Regions from separate parts of the Streptomyces sp. CNB091 genome, predicted to be linked through region 1. Evidence: riboswitches for the same ligand, from Rfam matches in the RefSeq annotation. Region 1 holds a riboswitch; the other holds the start of a gene.

The links. A riboswitch is a leader RNA that binds a small molecule or an ion and turns the genes downstream of it on or off. The one in region 1 is predicted to bind cyclic di-AMP.
Region 2: linked by a shared signal. The riboswitch ahead of D581_RS0103545 (LysM peptidoglycan-binding domain-containing protein) and the one ahead of D581_RS0110025 (M23 family metallopeptidase) in region 1 are both predicted to bind cyclic di-AMP.

What each region holds. Positions count from the first base shown of each region.
Region 1 covers NZ_KB898994.1:17,812-24,854, reverse strand. The annotation lists gene D581_RS0110050 (hypothetical protein) at 1-75, opposite strand, end outside; gene D581_RS0110045 (CPBP family glutamic-type intramembrane protease) at 216-1,007, opposite strand; tRNA gene D581_RS0110040 (tRNA-Met) at 1,241-1,314, shown strand; gene D581_RS0110035 (MerR family transcriptional regulator) at 1,424-2,170, shown strand; gene D581_RS0110030 (PP2C family protein-serine/threonine phosphatase) at 2,312-3,532, shown strand; cyclic di-AMP (ydaO/yuaA leader) riboswitch at 3,812-3,964, shown strand; gene D581_RS0110025 (M23 family metallopeptidase) at 3,976-5,007, shown strand; gene D581_RS0110020 (aldo/keto reductase) at 5,180-6,124, shown strand; gene D581_RS0110015 (PrsW family intramembrane metalloprotease) at 6,215-7,043, opposite strand, start outside.
Region 2 covers NZ_KB898990.1:823,127-830,169, forward strand. The annotation lists gene D581_RS0103535 (SpoIIE family protein phosphatase) at 1-1,773, shown strand, start outside; gene D581_RS0103540 (FAD-dependent oxidoreductase) at 1,811-3,202, opposite strand; cyclic di-AMP (ydaO/yuaA leader) riboswitch at 3,691-3,845, shown strand; gene D581_RS0103545 (LysM peptidoglycan-binding domain-containing protein) at 3,849-4,691, shown strand; gene D581_RS0103550 (GMC oxidoreductase) at 4,867-6,510, shown strand; gene D581_RS0103555 (carboxymuconolactone decarboxylase family protein) at 6,601-7,043, opposite strand, start outside.

The DNA.
Region 1 (7,043 bases):
CCCGGCCACCCCGAGGGTGAGCGCGGTGGGCAGGACGAGCAGTGCGGCGAGGCGAGTTGTACGGCGGGCTATCACGAAGACGCATCCCCTTCCGGAAGTTCCGGCGCGGGCCGGAACGACGTTCGGTCGCTGATGTCGTCTATTCGGAGCCGTGACCCGGATGGATTGGCCCGGGCACGACAAACATCCGCAGCCTCCGTCCGCCGCGGGGCCGGTCAGGCGGGGACCTCCGCCGCCTTGGGCTCGATGGAGCGACGTTTGACGAGCAGCACGACGATCAGGACCACCTGGAGGACGATGATCAGCGCCATGCCCAGGGACGCCTGGGGCTCCTCGCCGACGAGGTTGGAGAAGAGACTGGTGTCCCACAGCCCGTGGACGAGCATCGGCAGCAGGATGACGCCGCCGACGCGGAGGCACAGGTAGAAGAAGTAGCCCGACGTGGAGACGACGAGGGCCTGGAGGATCGCCTGCGCCCCCGCCCCGATGGCGTTGCTGACGTGTACGAGGCCGAACACGAGCGAGGAGTAGAGGGCGACCTTGCCCTCGGTGAGCCCGGCCCGGCGGAGGACCTGCACGCCGACGCCCCGGAACATGAGCTCCTCGCCCACGCCGACGAACACGCCCAGCAGGAGCAGGGAAGCCACCAGGGAGGCGCTCTGGTCGCCGAGGTGACCGTAGTTCAGACCGAGCAGGGCGACGGCCAGCATGGAGACCGGCACCCAGCGTACCCAGCGGCGAACGGGTGCCCGGTAGCGCAGCACCTCGCCCCACCAGCCGAGCCAGGTCACGACGGCGGCGGCGAACACGATCGACGCCCCGATCGGGATCAGCGCGTTGCGTACCAAGGACTCCGTGGTGGGGAACGTGCTGTCGGAGGAGCTGGTGTCGACGCCGATCAGCAATCCGAGGCCCTGAATGATGCCCGCGTACACGACGACGACCACCAGGAACCACGGCCACGTCAGCCCTCGCCCCGGCCGACCGCCCCGTATCCCGTCCGTCACGCCTGTTCCGTCCCGCACCACGTCACCCTCTTCTCCGATGGCGAGAGCACCCCCGCCGCTCCGCCTGTCCCAGCGACCCGGTCGGCTGTGGACTGACGCAAAGATCCCATGCGGAACAGGGCAAAAGCCATGGTGGATCCCCCCGAGGGCGGTGCCCCGGGCCCCACCCCGGAGGAGCTCCGCCGTAATTGGTCAGAGTCGTGCCGGGAATGCCGTAGAGTTGTGTTTACCGACGCGGGGTGGAGCAGCTCGGTAGCTCGCTGGGCTCATAACCCAGAGGTCGCAGGTTCAAATCCTGTCCCCGCTACTGAAGGCCCGGGCCCGGCACGCACAGCGTGCCGGGCCCGAGTCGTTTTTCTGGCGCCGTGATGGTGCGGCTTGACCTTGACGCAGCGTAAAGATCTAGCGTTTCCGGCATGGAGTGGTCCATTCAGGAAATCGCCCGACAGGCCGGCACCACGAGCCGCACGCTCCGGCATTACGGAGACGTCGGTCTCCTCACGCCGAGCCGGATCGGGAGCAACGGCTACCGCTACTACGACCAGGACGCCCTCGTCCGGCTGCAGCGCATCCTGCTGCTGCGGGAGCTCGGTCTCTCGCTGCCCGCCATCAAGGACGTGCTCGCGGGGCAGCGGGACACGGCGGTGGCGCTGCGGGCGCATCTGCGGCTGCTCGAACAGGAGCAGACGCGCATCGGGCGGCAGATCGCCTCGGTGCGGACCACTCTCCACAAGACACAGGAGGGGATGGAACTCATGGCCGATGAAGTGTTCGACGGATTCGATCACGAGGCCCACGAGCAGGAAGTCACCGAGCGCTGGGGCCGGGACGCGTACGAGGAGGGCGACCGCTGGTGGCGGTCGCTCGGGGACGAGCGGAAGAAGGCGTTCCAGGACGAGCACGAGGCCATCGCGCGCGCCTGGGGCCGGGCCAGGGAGTCGGGGCTCGCCGCCGACGGGGCGGAGGCGCAGGACCTCGCGCGGCGGCACTGCGCCTGGCTGTCCTCGGCCAAGGCGCCCAGCCGTTCGTACGTGATCGGGCTCGGCGAGATGTATGTCGCCGACCCCCGCTTCGGAAAGAACTACGATCGCTACGGGGACGGCACCGCCGCCTTCGTACGGGACGCACTGACGGTATACGCGGAACACCGGCTCTCCGACTGACTACGGAAGGCCGGACCTCCGCCCGCCTTCCCCCTATTCGGCCGATGCGGAGTAGCCGCTCGGCGCGGCTCCGGGAAGCCTGGGCGGGGCGCGGTACCGTCCGCAGCCGTGGGTGGACCGGGCAGGAGTGCACAGGTGGGGATGGCCGACGAACGGCGCAGTGCCACGGCGGGGAGTTTCGACGCCGTGGGCCGGGTGGTGTTCGGGTCCCGCGAGGGGCAGCTGACGTCCGACGGGCGGCGCACCGGGCGGTTGGTCCGGCTGCTGCCTGCCCTGCTGATCCTCGGCGGGCTGGTGCTCGACTCGCTGACTCCGCCCAACTTCACCGCTGTTCCGCTGTTCGTCGCGGCCCCGCTGATCGCCGCGCCGTTCTTCTCGAAGTCCCGGACCGTCCGTACGGGGATCGCCGCGGTCCTCTCCGTCATCGCGATGCGGCTCTCCGACGGGACGACCACCCAGGTGGTCCCGATCATCGAGCTGATCACCGTGCTCACGGCCTCGGTGCTGGCCCTCGTCATCAACGGCGTCGTGCGGCGCGGCAACGAGCAGCTGGCCTCGGCCCGGGTCATCGCGGAGACCGCCATGCGGGCCGTGCTGCCGACCCCGGCCGAGCGGATCGGCGGACTCCAGGTGGCCGCGCGGTACGAGGCGGCCCAGGCGGACGAGTTCGTGGGCGGCGACCTGTTCGCCGTCGCGGACACCCCGTACGGAGTGCGCCTGGTCGTCGGCGACGTACGCGGCAAGGGGCTGGACGCCGTCGAGGCGGTGGCGGTGATCATCGGGGCGTTCCGGGAGGCGGCCGAGCAGGAGCGTTCGCTGGAGGGCGTCGCGCAGCGGCTGGAGCGGGCGCTGGCCCGGGAGGGGACGCGGCGGTACGGGCTGGACGCGATGGAGGGGTTCATCACCGCCGTGCTGGCCGAGATCCCGCCCGGTTCGGCCTCGTTGCGCATCGTCAACCGCGGTCACCCCGAGCCGATCCTGCTGCACGCCGACGGCGCCCTGGAGGTGCTGGCGCCCTCGGTGCCCGCCATGCCGCTGGGGATGGACCTGGGGGTGTGGCCGGACCGGTCCGACGAGTGGGCGATGCCCGCCGGGGCGACGCTCCTCGCCTTCACGGACGGCCTGTCCGAGGCGCGGGACCCGAACGGGGTCTTCTACGATCCGGCGGCCCGGCTGCGCGGCCGGATCTTCCCCGGCCCGGAGGAGCTGTTGTCGGCGCTGACGGACGACGTACGGCTGCACACCGGCGGGCGGACCACGGACGACATGGCGCTCATCGCGGTCGGCCGGCCGGCGGAGGGGCAGCCCGTGCCCCGGACGACGGTGAAGATCGTGGGCCGGGTCGACGACGCCGGACGATGACGCCGGACGATGACGCCGGGATCATGACGCCGGGCGACGACGCCGAGCGATGACACGGTGCGTAATCGAGGGGCACCGCTCCGCATAACATTTGACACACCGTCAGAAAAAGTGGTGTGGCTGAGCGGTGGTCAAGTCGCCCGATTGCGCCCGGTTGTCACCCGTACATCCCCGCCATGTTCGTTAATGATCAACAGGAACAGCTTGGAATAGGGCCCGTCCGTCTATTAACGTTCGATAACGCAGCGCGGTCGTCACAGCCGTCGTCAGAGACGGCGCCGCGCGCGAGCGCCGAATTCCGCAAGGGAACCGGGGAACCACCTACATGGGGTGAATCGGACGCCTGCGTCTCGTGAGAGACGGAGGGGCCCGTAGGAGACCTTCCTGCTCCGAACCCGTCAGCTAACCCGGTAGGCGAGAAGGAAGGAAAGGAGTGCGCCCACGTGGCGTCCAACAAGCCTGCCCCTGAGGCCCCGTCACCCTTCAGTGCCGACACCTTCGGTGGCGAGGAGCGCACCTGGGAGGAATGGAACCCCACCGCGGAGTCCATCCGTCCCGTGCGCGGCAAGCACCGCGTGGCCAAGCAGCGTGGTCTGGCCCGTAGCTCCACCGTCCTCGGGGTCGGTGTCATAGCGGCTGTCGGTGCCGGCGGCATGGCCACCGCGCAGGACAAGGCGCCGGTCTCCATCTCTCTTCCCGATTCCATCGTGGACAACCTCCCCGACGCCAAGTCCCTTCCCGGCGTCGGGTCTTTGATGTCCGACGAGGCGGAGCCCGTCCCGGTCGCCGCCTCCGCGCCGCTCACCACCGCCGGCCTCACCACCGCCGAGGCCGAGCAGGGCACCGACGCGGGCGAGGCGCTGCGCGCCCGGATCCTCCAGCAGGCCGAGCAGCAGCAGGCCAGTGCCGACGCCGAGGCCAAGGCCGCCGCCGAGAAGGCAGCGGCCGAGAGCGCCGCCGCCGAGGCCAAGAAGCAGCAGGACGAGGCCGAGGCCGAGGCCGCCGCGAAGAAGAAGGCGGCGAAGGAAGCGGCGGAGAAGAAGAAGGAGGCCGAGCGGCTCGCCAAGCTCGCCGCCAGCTTCTCCCTCCCCACCTCCTCGTACACGATCAGCTCGACCTACGGTCAGTCCGGCGCGCTCTGGTCCTCGGGCCAGCACACCGGCCTCGACTTCGCCGGGTCGGCCGGTGCGCCGCTCAAGGCCGTGCACAGCGGCACGATCACGTCGGCCGGCTGGTCGGGCTCGTACGGCTACCGCACGGTCCTCGAACTCGAGGACGGCACGGAGATCTGGTACGCCCACCAGTCCTCGATCGAGGTCTCCGTCGGCCAGAAGGTCACCACCGGCCAGACCATCGGCCGCATGGGCGACAGCGGCAACGTCACCGGTGTCCACCTCCACCTGGAGGTCCGCACCGCGGGCGGTTCCGCGATGGACCCGATGGCCTGGCTCAACAGCAAGGGCCTGAACGTCTGACCTCCCGGCCCCGCGGCTGACGTCCTTCGTCACCGCCCCGCAACCCCGGCAGCCCTGACGCACACCCCCCGACGTCAGGGCTGCCGGTCTGTCCGGGACCGTACGGTCCGGGGAGGGTACGGTCCGGCGGGCGACGGAATACCGTCCCCGCCCCGGCCCGTTGAACCTCCACATGACTTCTCCGCGCACTCTCGGCACCTCCGACCTCCAGGTCTTCCCCCTCGCCCTCGGCGGCAACGTCTTCGGGTGGACGGCGGACGAGGACCAGTCCTTCGCCGTCCTGGACGCGTACGTCGCGGCCGGCGGCAACTTCATCGACACCGCCGACGCGTACTCGGCCTGGGTCGAGGGCAACGAGGGCGGGGAGTCGGAGACCGTCATCGGCAAGTGGCTCGCCTCCCGCTCCAACCGGTCCGACATCGTCGTCGCCACCAAGGCCGGCGCCCACCCCGACCACCGCGGCCTGGCCGCCGGCACCCTCAAGGGCGCGGCCGAGGCGTCGCTGCGCCGCCTCGGGACCGACCACATCGACCTCTACTACACGCACTTCGACGACGAGACCGTCCCGGTCGAGGAGATCATCGCCGCCCTCGACCAACTGGTGAAGGACGGCAAGGTGCGGCACATCGCCGCTTCCAACATCAGCCCCGAGCGCCTGCGGGCCTCCCTCGACTTCTCCGAGCGCGAGGGCCTCGCCCGGTACGTCGCGCTCCAGCCGCACTACAACCTGGTCTCCCGCGACACCTACGAGGGCGATCTCCAGGACACCGCGGCCCGCGCCGGCCTAGCCGCCGTCCCGTACTACGCGCTCGCCTCCGGCTTCCTCACCGGCAAGTACCGCCCCGGCACGAACGTGGAGAGCGCCCGCTCCGCAAAGGCGGGCGGCCATCTGGAGTCGGAGCAGGGCCTCAAGGTGCTCGCCGCTCTCGACCGGGTCGCCGGGGAACGGGGCGCCGAGATCGCCACGGTCGCCCTCGCCTGGCTGGCCGCACAGCCGACCGTCGCCGCCCCGATCGCCTCCGCCCGTACGGTCGAGCAGCTTCCCGCCCTCGTCGCGGTCGCCGACCTGCGGCTGACCGACGGCGAACTCGCCCTGCTCACCGAGGCGTCGGCCTGACGGAGCTGGCCGCCGCCGGACGCCGCCGCCGGACGCCGCCGCCGTTCGCGGAGGCCGAAGCCGTGGGTGTGGCCGTGGCTCTGGCTCTGGTTACGTCGGCGGGCGGCGGTGGCTGGGTGGTGCGCTGCCGTACGGCTGGGGCGGCGGGTAGGCGGCGGGGCCGTATCCCGGTGTGTGCCCGTGCGGCTGCCCGTATCCGGGCGTGGGGCCGGGGCTGTGCCCGTGCCCGTGCCCGTGCCCGTGCCCGTACCCGTACCCGTACCCGTTTCCGTTTCCGTTTCCGTACGGCGTCGGCATGGGGTGTCCGTGGTGGCCGCGGTGGGCGCCCGGGCGGGCCGTCAGGAGAGCCGCGTGGGCGAGGGCCGGGGCCGCGAACTCCCGGCGCTGCCAGAGGTGGTGGAGCAACTCCCGCTCCCGAGCGCCGAAGTCCGGGCCCACCGCGCCGTGGCGGGCCCGGCGGCGCAGCCCCGCCAGGGAGGTCGCGAACGACTCGTACTCCGCGACCGCGCGGGCCGCCGCCCGGCCCCGCGTCCGGTCCGGCTGCCAGTGGCGGGCCAGGTCGCGGGCCATGCCCCGGGCCCGCATGGAGGAGAGCGCCGACGGCTCGGCGGGGGTGAGCCAGCCGGCCGCCGCATAGGCGGGCAGCTCGGCCGCGAGAGCCCGCAGCTCCCGCTGGCGCGACCAGATCGCCAGCCAGGTCACCAGGCCGAACGCCGGGACCATGACGATCCCGTACACCGCGTAGAAGCCGTACGGGCCGAAGGACGACGAACCGTTCCACAGGGCGTGCAGACCCATCGCCAGCAGCAGCCCGAGCAGCGGCAGGGCGATCCTGCGGACCCGGTGGCGGCGGGCGCTGACGGCCGCGAAGCCGAAGCCGAGGCCGGTGAGGACCGTGAACAGGGGGTGCGCGAACGGC
Region 2 (7,043 bases), on a different contig from region 1:
GAGCTGTCCGGGCGCTGGACGCACCCGGTCGGCGATGCGTCCGCCAGCCGTCTGAGCGGCTTCCTGGTCGACCTCGGCGCGGGGCCCGTCGTGGCGGAAGCCGCCGACCGGCTGCCGCGCGGCGTCCTCTCCCTCGACCGGCTGGGCCGGATCACCTACGCGAACGGCCTCGCCGAGGAGCTGCTCGGCCACTCCAGGGAGGAGCTCGTGGGCCACGTCGTGTGGCAGGCCCTGCCGTGGTTCGGGCACGAGGCCTACGAGGACCACTACCGGGCCGCCCTGATGGCCGACGAGCCCGTCCACTTCCTCGCCCGCCGCCCGCCCTCGCGCTGGCTGTCGGTCTCCCTGTACCCGGGCCACGACGGGGTGAGCGTCGTCCTCCAGGAGACCGACCGGCCGGACTACGCCCCGGGCTCGGTCACCGCGCCCGGCCTCGGCATCGGCTCGACCGCCGACCGCTCCTCGGCGCTGTACCGGCCGGTGGCCCTCGCCATCGCGCTGACCGAGGCGGTCACGGCACGTCAGGTCTCCGAGGTGGTCACGGAGGAGCTGCTGCCCGCGTTCGGCGGCCGCCGGCTCGCCATCTACCTCCTGGACGAGGGCCATCTCCATCTGGCCTTCGAGACGGGGTTCCCGAAGGGCTTCCTCGACCGTTTCGAAGGGGTCGAGCTCGACGTCAGCATTCCCGGGGTGGAGACCCTGACCACGGGCCGCCCGATGTTCTTCGAGTCCATGCAGCGCCTGGCCGAGGCCTACCCGGGCATTCCGATCGACGCGGACGTCGGGGCCCGCGCGTTCCTGCCGCTGATCGCCTCGGGGCGGCCCGTCGGCTCCTGCATCCTCGGGTTCGACCGCCCTCGCGGCTTCAGCCCGGAGGAACGCACGGTCCTGACGGCACTGGCCGGACTCATCGCCCAGGCCCTGAAGCGCGCCCGGCGCTACGACAGCGAGTCGGCCCTCGCCCGCGGACTCCAGAACGCCCTGCTGCCGCACCGGCTGCCCGAGGTGGACGGGGTGGACACCCTGGGGCGCTACCTCTCCGGCACCCAGGGCATGGACGTGGGCGGCGACTGGTACGACGTCATCGAGACCGGCCACGAACTCGCCCTGATCATCGGCGACGTACAGGGACACGGTGTCTCCGCCGCCGCGACCATGGGGCAACTGCGCAGTGCGGTACGGGCGTTCGCGCTGAGCAAGCACGATCCCCAGGAGGTGATGAGCGGGACGAACCGGCTGCTCATCGACCTCGACCCGGGACAGTTCGCGAGCTGCTGCTACATCGCGCTGGACCCGGTGACCGGAGTGGCCCGCGCCGTACGGGCGGGGCATCCGCAGCCCGTGCTGCGGCGGGCTGACGGCCGGACGGAAGTGCTGGACCTGCCCGGCGGCATCGTGCTCGGGATCGACGGGCAGGCGGCCTATCCGGTCACGGAGATGCGCCTCGAACCGGGCGCGATGCTCGCCCTGTTCACGGACGGGCTGATCGAGCGCCCCGGGACGGACATCGACGAGGGGATCGAGCGGCTGCGCGCCACCGTCGAACGCATCGGCGCGGTCCCCCTGGCCGAGACGGCCGACCAGGTCATCGGAGAGGCCAGGGCGGCCACCGACCGCCCCGACGACATCGCGATCCTGCTCGCCGCCCGGTGGGCCGGGGCCCCGGAGGTCCGCCGGCCCCGGGAGGACCGGGCGCCCGGTCCCGACCTGTGGCGCACGTTCAGGAGGCCGGACCCGGGGCCCACGGCGGGCGCACCGGATCCGGCCCCCTGAGAGTCGTCCTGCCGGTCAGGCGCTGCTGAGGCGTTGATCAGGCGTCGGCCGGCGGCTCTGCCGGCGCGAAGGCGCCGGAGGCCTCCAGCATCCCCTCGCGCTCCACGACCTTGATCCGCTCACGGCCCTGGGCCGCGCCCAGCGCCTGCTCGTGGGCGTCCAGCTTGTGCCAGCCCTCCCAGGTCGTGTAGCGGACGCCGCGGTCCGCCAGGAAGGCCTCGACGGCCTCCGGAGCGGGCGTGGCCGGCTCCGGCAGCCGGCCGGCCGCCCGGTCCTCCAGGACGCAGGCGACCGTCTCGTTCGCGTCGCCCTTGGTGTGTCCGATCAGACCGATCGGACCGCGCTTGATCCAGCCCGTGACGTAGACCGAGGCCATGTGCTCGTCGCCGGCGATGACGCGTCCCGCCTCGTGCGGCACGGTGCCGGAGGCCACGTCGAAGGGGAGCTTGGGCAGCTCCTCCGAGTAGTAGCCGACGGCACGGTAGACGCTCTGCATGTCCCAGTCCGTGAACCGACCGGTGCCCCGGACGTTGCCGGTGCCGTCCAGCTCGGTGCGCTCGGTGCGCAGCGCCACGACCTTGCCGTCCTCGCCGAGGATCTCGACCGGGGACTCGAAGAAGTGCAGGAACAGCTTGTGCGGGCGGTCGCCGACATCGCGGATCGCCCAGTTCTCCAGGGTCTGCGCGACCATGTTGGCCTGCTTGTTCTCCCGGCGGGTCGCGATGGAGCCCTCGTCGTACTCGATGTCCTCGGGGTTGACGATGACCTCGATGTTGGGGGAGTGGTCCAGCTCCCGCAGCTCCATCGGGCTGAACTTGGCCTGTGCGGGGCCACGCCGCCCGAACACGTGTACCTCCAGCGCCTTGTTCTCCTTGAGGCCCTGGTACACGTTGTCCGGGATCTCGGTGGGCAGCAGCTCGTCCGCCGTCTTGGCCAGGACGCGGGCCACGTCCAGGGCCACGTTCCCGACGCCGAGCACGGCGACCTTCTCCGCGGTGAGCGGCCAGGTGCGCGGGACCTCGGGGTGCCCGTCGTACCAGGAGACGAACTCGGCCGCGCCGTAGGAGCCGTCCAGCTGGATGCCGGGGACGTCGAGCGCCCGGTCGGCCTCGGCGCCGGTGGAGAAGATCACCGCGTCGTAGAACGACCGCAGGTCGTCCAGGCCGATGTCGTGCGGGTAGCTGACGTTTCCGAAGAGCCGGATCTGGGGCTTGTCCAGCACCTGGTGCAGCGCCTTGACGATGCCCTTGATCCGCGGGTGGTCGGGGGCCACGCCGTAACGGATGAGGCCGAAGGGCGCGGGCATGCGCTCGAAGAGGTCGATGGAGACCCCCGGGTCCTGGCAGACCTCGGATTTGAGCAGCGCGTCCGCAGCGTAGATACCGGCGGGGCCGGCTCCGACAATGGCGACGCGGACGGGGCGTGTCATGGCGTGGTGATCCTTCAGGGCGGGCGAACGCGGGCAGGTACAGCGTACGTCGGAGGTAAGGGTTGGCTTACTAGTCTCCACCGCACACCGTAAGCGATCGCCCCGCGGGCCCTTCGATCGGCCCTGCCTAGAGTGTCCGATTGGCCCGTTTTCTCGTGCCGGTATGGGCGATTTGTTTCTTTTGGGCATTTTGATCGATAAGCGGCCTATTGGGGCTGCTGGGGCATTTCCGTGGCCTCATTTTCGCCATCACCGCGAGGGAGTGGTGAGCGTCACGTCCGAGACGGACGGACGCGGAAGTGGAAGCATCGGTTCCCTTCTGTGCGAAGAAAGTTGACGACGTGACGGAGTGGCCCGATCCGGCGATTCCGCCTTTCGATCTTGCGTGAAAAAGGGAATCCGGAATGCGGGGCTTGTTCTGTTCGACGTTTCTCGCCTACGGTCACCGTCAATCCGGATGGAACGCCGAATCCTGCCGCCGTCCGGGAATCCGAAACCCACTCACGCACGGCAGGAGCGGGGGACCCAGGTAAGTCGCCGATCCATAACCGGAACGGCTTGGGGTGAAGTCGCACGAGCGTGCGGCCAGACATCTCCCGTCTGAACCCGACAGCTCACCTCGCAGGCGCCGGAGAGGAAATCCCCCATGCCCGCACAGGGTAAGCACCGTCGTTCCCCGTCCACCTCGCTGCGCCGCGGCCTCGCCGCCGTGACCGCCGGTGGAGCCGTCCTCGCCCTCCCGGTGATCGGCGCCACCAGTGCCTTCGCCGCCCCCGCGCCCGCCGCGGCGCCGCAGCAGGCCGTGGCGCCCGCCTCGATGCCCCAGGCGAATTCCGCCGTGCAGGCCGCGCCCGCCCAGCATTCCGTGACGGCCGGTGAAACGCTTTCCAAGATCGCCCGCGAATACTCCATCAGCGGCGGCTGGGAGAAGCTGTACGAAGGCAACCGGAAGATCATCGGAGAGAATCCCGATCTTATTCAGCCCGGTATCAAGCTGAGTCTCGGAGTCAAGGCCGCGGCCTCTTCGGGCGGTAAGGCGGACAAGGCCGCCAAGGCTTCCCCGTCCGCCGCACGTGGTGCCGAAGCGGACCGTGCCGACCGTTCGGAGCGCGTCGACGCCGCTCCCGTGGCAAAGGCCGCTCCGGCCGCCGAGAAGGCCGTCACGTACACGAACGACCTCGACGGCTGGATCAAGGAGTCGCTGGCGGTCATGGCCGAGCAGGGCATCCCCGGCACCTACGAGGGGATCCACCGCAACATCATGCGCGAGTCCTCGGGCAACCCGGCCGCGATCAACAACTGGGACTCCAACGCGGTCAAGGGCACCCCGTCCAAGGGGCTGCTCCAGGTCATCGACCCGACCTTCCAGGCCTACCACGTGCCCGGCACCTCGACCGACAGCTACGACCCGGTCGCCAACATCACGGCCGCGTGCAACTACGCGGCGGACCGGTACGGCTCGATCGACAACGTCTTCGGCGCCTACTGATCCCTGCGCGCCCAATGCCGAGGGGCCCCGGACCTCATGGATGCTGTCGGCCAACAGCATCCTCCTGGTCCGGGGCCCCTCGGGCGTACCGGGAAGTTACCCCGAAGTTTCTAGTGACTTACCACCCCATCGACAGTAGAACCTGTTGCACTCTGTCGAGAGTGAGGTGTGTCACATGAGCGACACCACCATGCGGGATGGCGAGACCAAGGGTGTCTCGCGTCGAAGATTCATTTCTGGAACAGGTTCTCTTCTGGGTGCTGCGGTGATCGCCGGGCACTCCGCACCGGCGTGGGCGGGAGTCCGGGCGGCAGCAGCGCCGATCGGCTCCGGGGCCCGAGTGCCGGTGCTGGTCGTCGGCACCGGATACGGCGGCTCCGTGGCCGCCCTCCGGCTCGCCCAGGCCGGCGTCGACGTCCATATGGTCGAGATGGGCATGGCCTGGGACACGCCGGGCGCGGACGGCAAGATCTTCGCCAACACCACCAGGCCCGACGACCGTTCCTTCTGGCTGCGGACCCGGACCAAGCAGCCGCTGAGCAACTTCCTCGGCTTCCCCATCGACAGGCACGTCAACCGCTACACCGGCATCCTGGACGCCGAGGAGTTCGCCGGCATCACCGTCTACCAGGGCCGCGGCGTAGGCGGCGGGTCCCTGGTCAACGGCGGTATGGCCGTCACCCCACGCCGGGAGAACTTCGGCGCGATCCTCCCCACGGTGAACGCCGAGGAGATGTACAGCACCTACTACCCGCGCGCCAACAGCGGACTGGGCGTCACCACCATCGACCCCGCATGGTTCGACAGCGTCGACTGCTACCAGTACGCCCGGGTCGGCCGGAAACACGCCCAGCGCTCCGGCTTCCCGTTCCTCTTCGTCCCCGCCGTCTACGACTGGGACTACATGAAGCAGGAGGCGGCCGGGACCGTCCCCAAGTCGGCCCTGGACGCCGAGATCCTCTACGGCAACAACTACGGCAAGAAATCGCTCCAGAAGACCTACCTCGACCGGATCAGGGCCACCGGCCGGGTCACCATCTCCCCGCTCCACCAGGTCACCAGGGTCGCCCCGGCCCCCGGCGGCGGCTACACGGTGCTCATCGACCAGCTGGACACCGTCGGCCGGACGACCGCCACCAAGACCGTCACGGCGGACAAGGTGTTCTTCGCCGCGGGCAGTGTCGGCACCAGCAAGCTGCTCGTCGGCCTCAAGGCCACCGGCGCGCTGCCCCTCCTCAACAGCGAGGTCGGCAAGGGGTGGGGCGACAACGGCAACGTCATGTGCGGCCGGGCCAACCACCTCTGGGACCCGACCGGGAAGGTGCAGTCGTCGATCCCCACCGGCGGCATCGACAACTGGGAAGCCGGCGGGGCGTTCGCCGAAGTCGCCCCGCTGCCCACCGGGATCGAGACGTGGGCCTCGTTCTACCTCTCCATCACCAAGAACCCGAACCGGGCCCGGTTCACCTGGAACGCGGCGGCGGGTAAGGCCGAGCTGAACTGGCAGACGGCGTGGAAGCAGCCGTCCATCGACGCCGCGAAGACCATCTTCGACAAGATCAACCAGAAGGAGGGGACGATCTACCGCACGGACCTCTTCGGCGTCCACAAGATCTGGGGCGACCACCTCACCTACCACCCGCTGGGCGGCGCGGTCCTGGACAAGGCCACCGACAACTACGGCCGGCTGCACGGCTACTCGGGCCTGTACGTCATCGACGGCGCGCTGATTCCCGGCAACACCAGCGTGAACCCGTTCGTCACCATCACCGCGCTCGCCGAGCGCAACATCGAACGGATCATCGCCACCGATCTGTAGGCGACCCACGAGACGCGGGGACCCGCAAAGAGCCCGGGGCCGGGAGTGCCAACCCGGCGGCCCCGGACTCCGTCAGTAGGAGCCCGCCCCTCACCCGTGACCGGGCAGGACGCACACCGCGTCGATCCCCAGCACATGGTTGAGCCGCCCGAACGCCAGCCACGAGCCGATGCTCATCGTCAGCTCCACGATCTCCGCCTGGCTGTAGTGCGCGGTCATCCGCTGCCAGAAGGCGTCGTCCAGACCGTGGTGGTCGAGCGTGTACCGCTCGGCGTACTCCGCCGCCAGCCGGGTGCGCTCGTCGAAGGCGCCGGTCGTACGCCACTCGGTCACCGCGCCGGCGAACTCCTCCTCGACCTTCGCCCCGTCCCGCTCGGTCCGCCAGTCCAGGCAGAACAGGCACCCGTTGATCTGCGCGACCCGCAGCCTGGCCGCCTCGAACTCCCGCAGCCCCAGCGTCGTGTGCTCGTACACGGACATCGAGAAGGCGGCGGCGGCCATGCCGATGCCGGGGACCATCTCCCCCCACACGT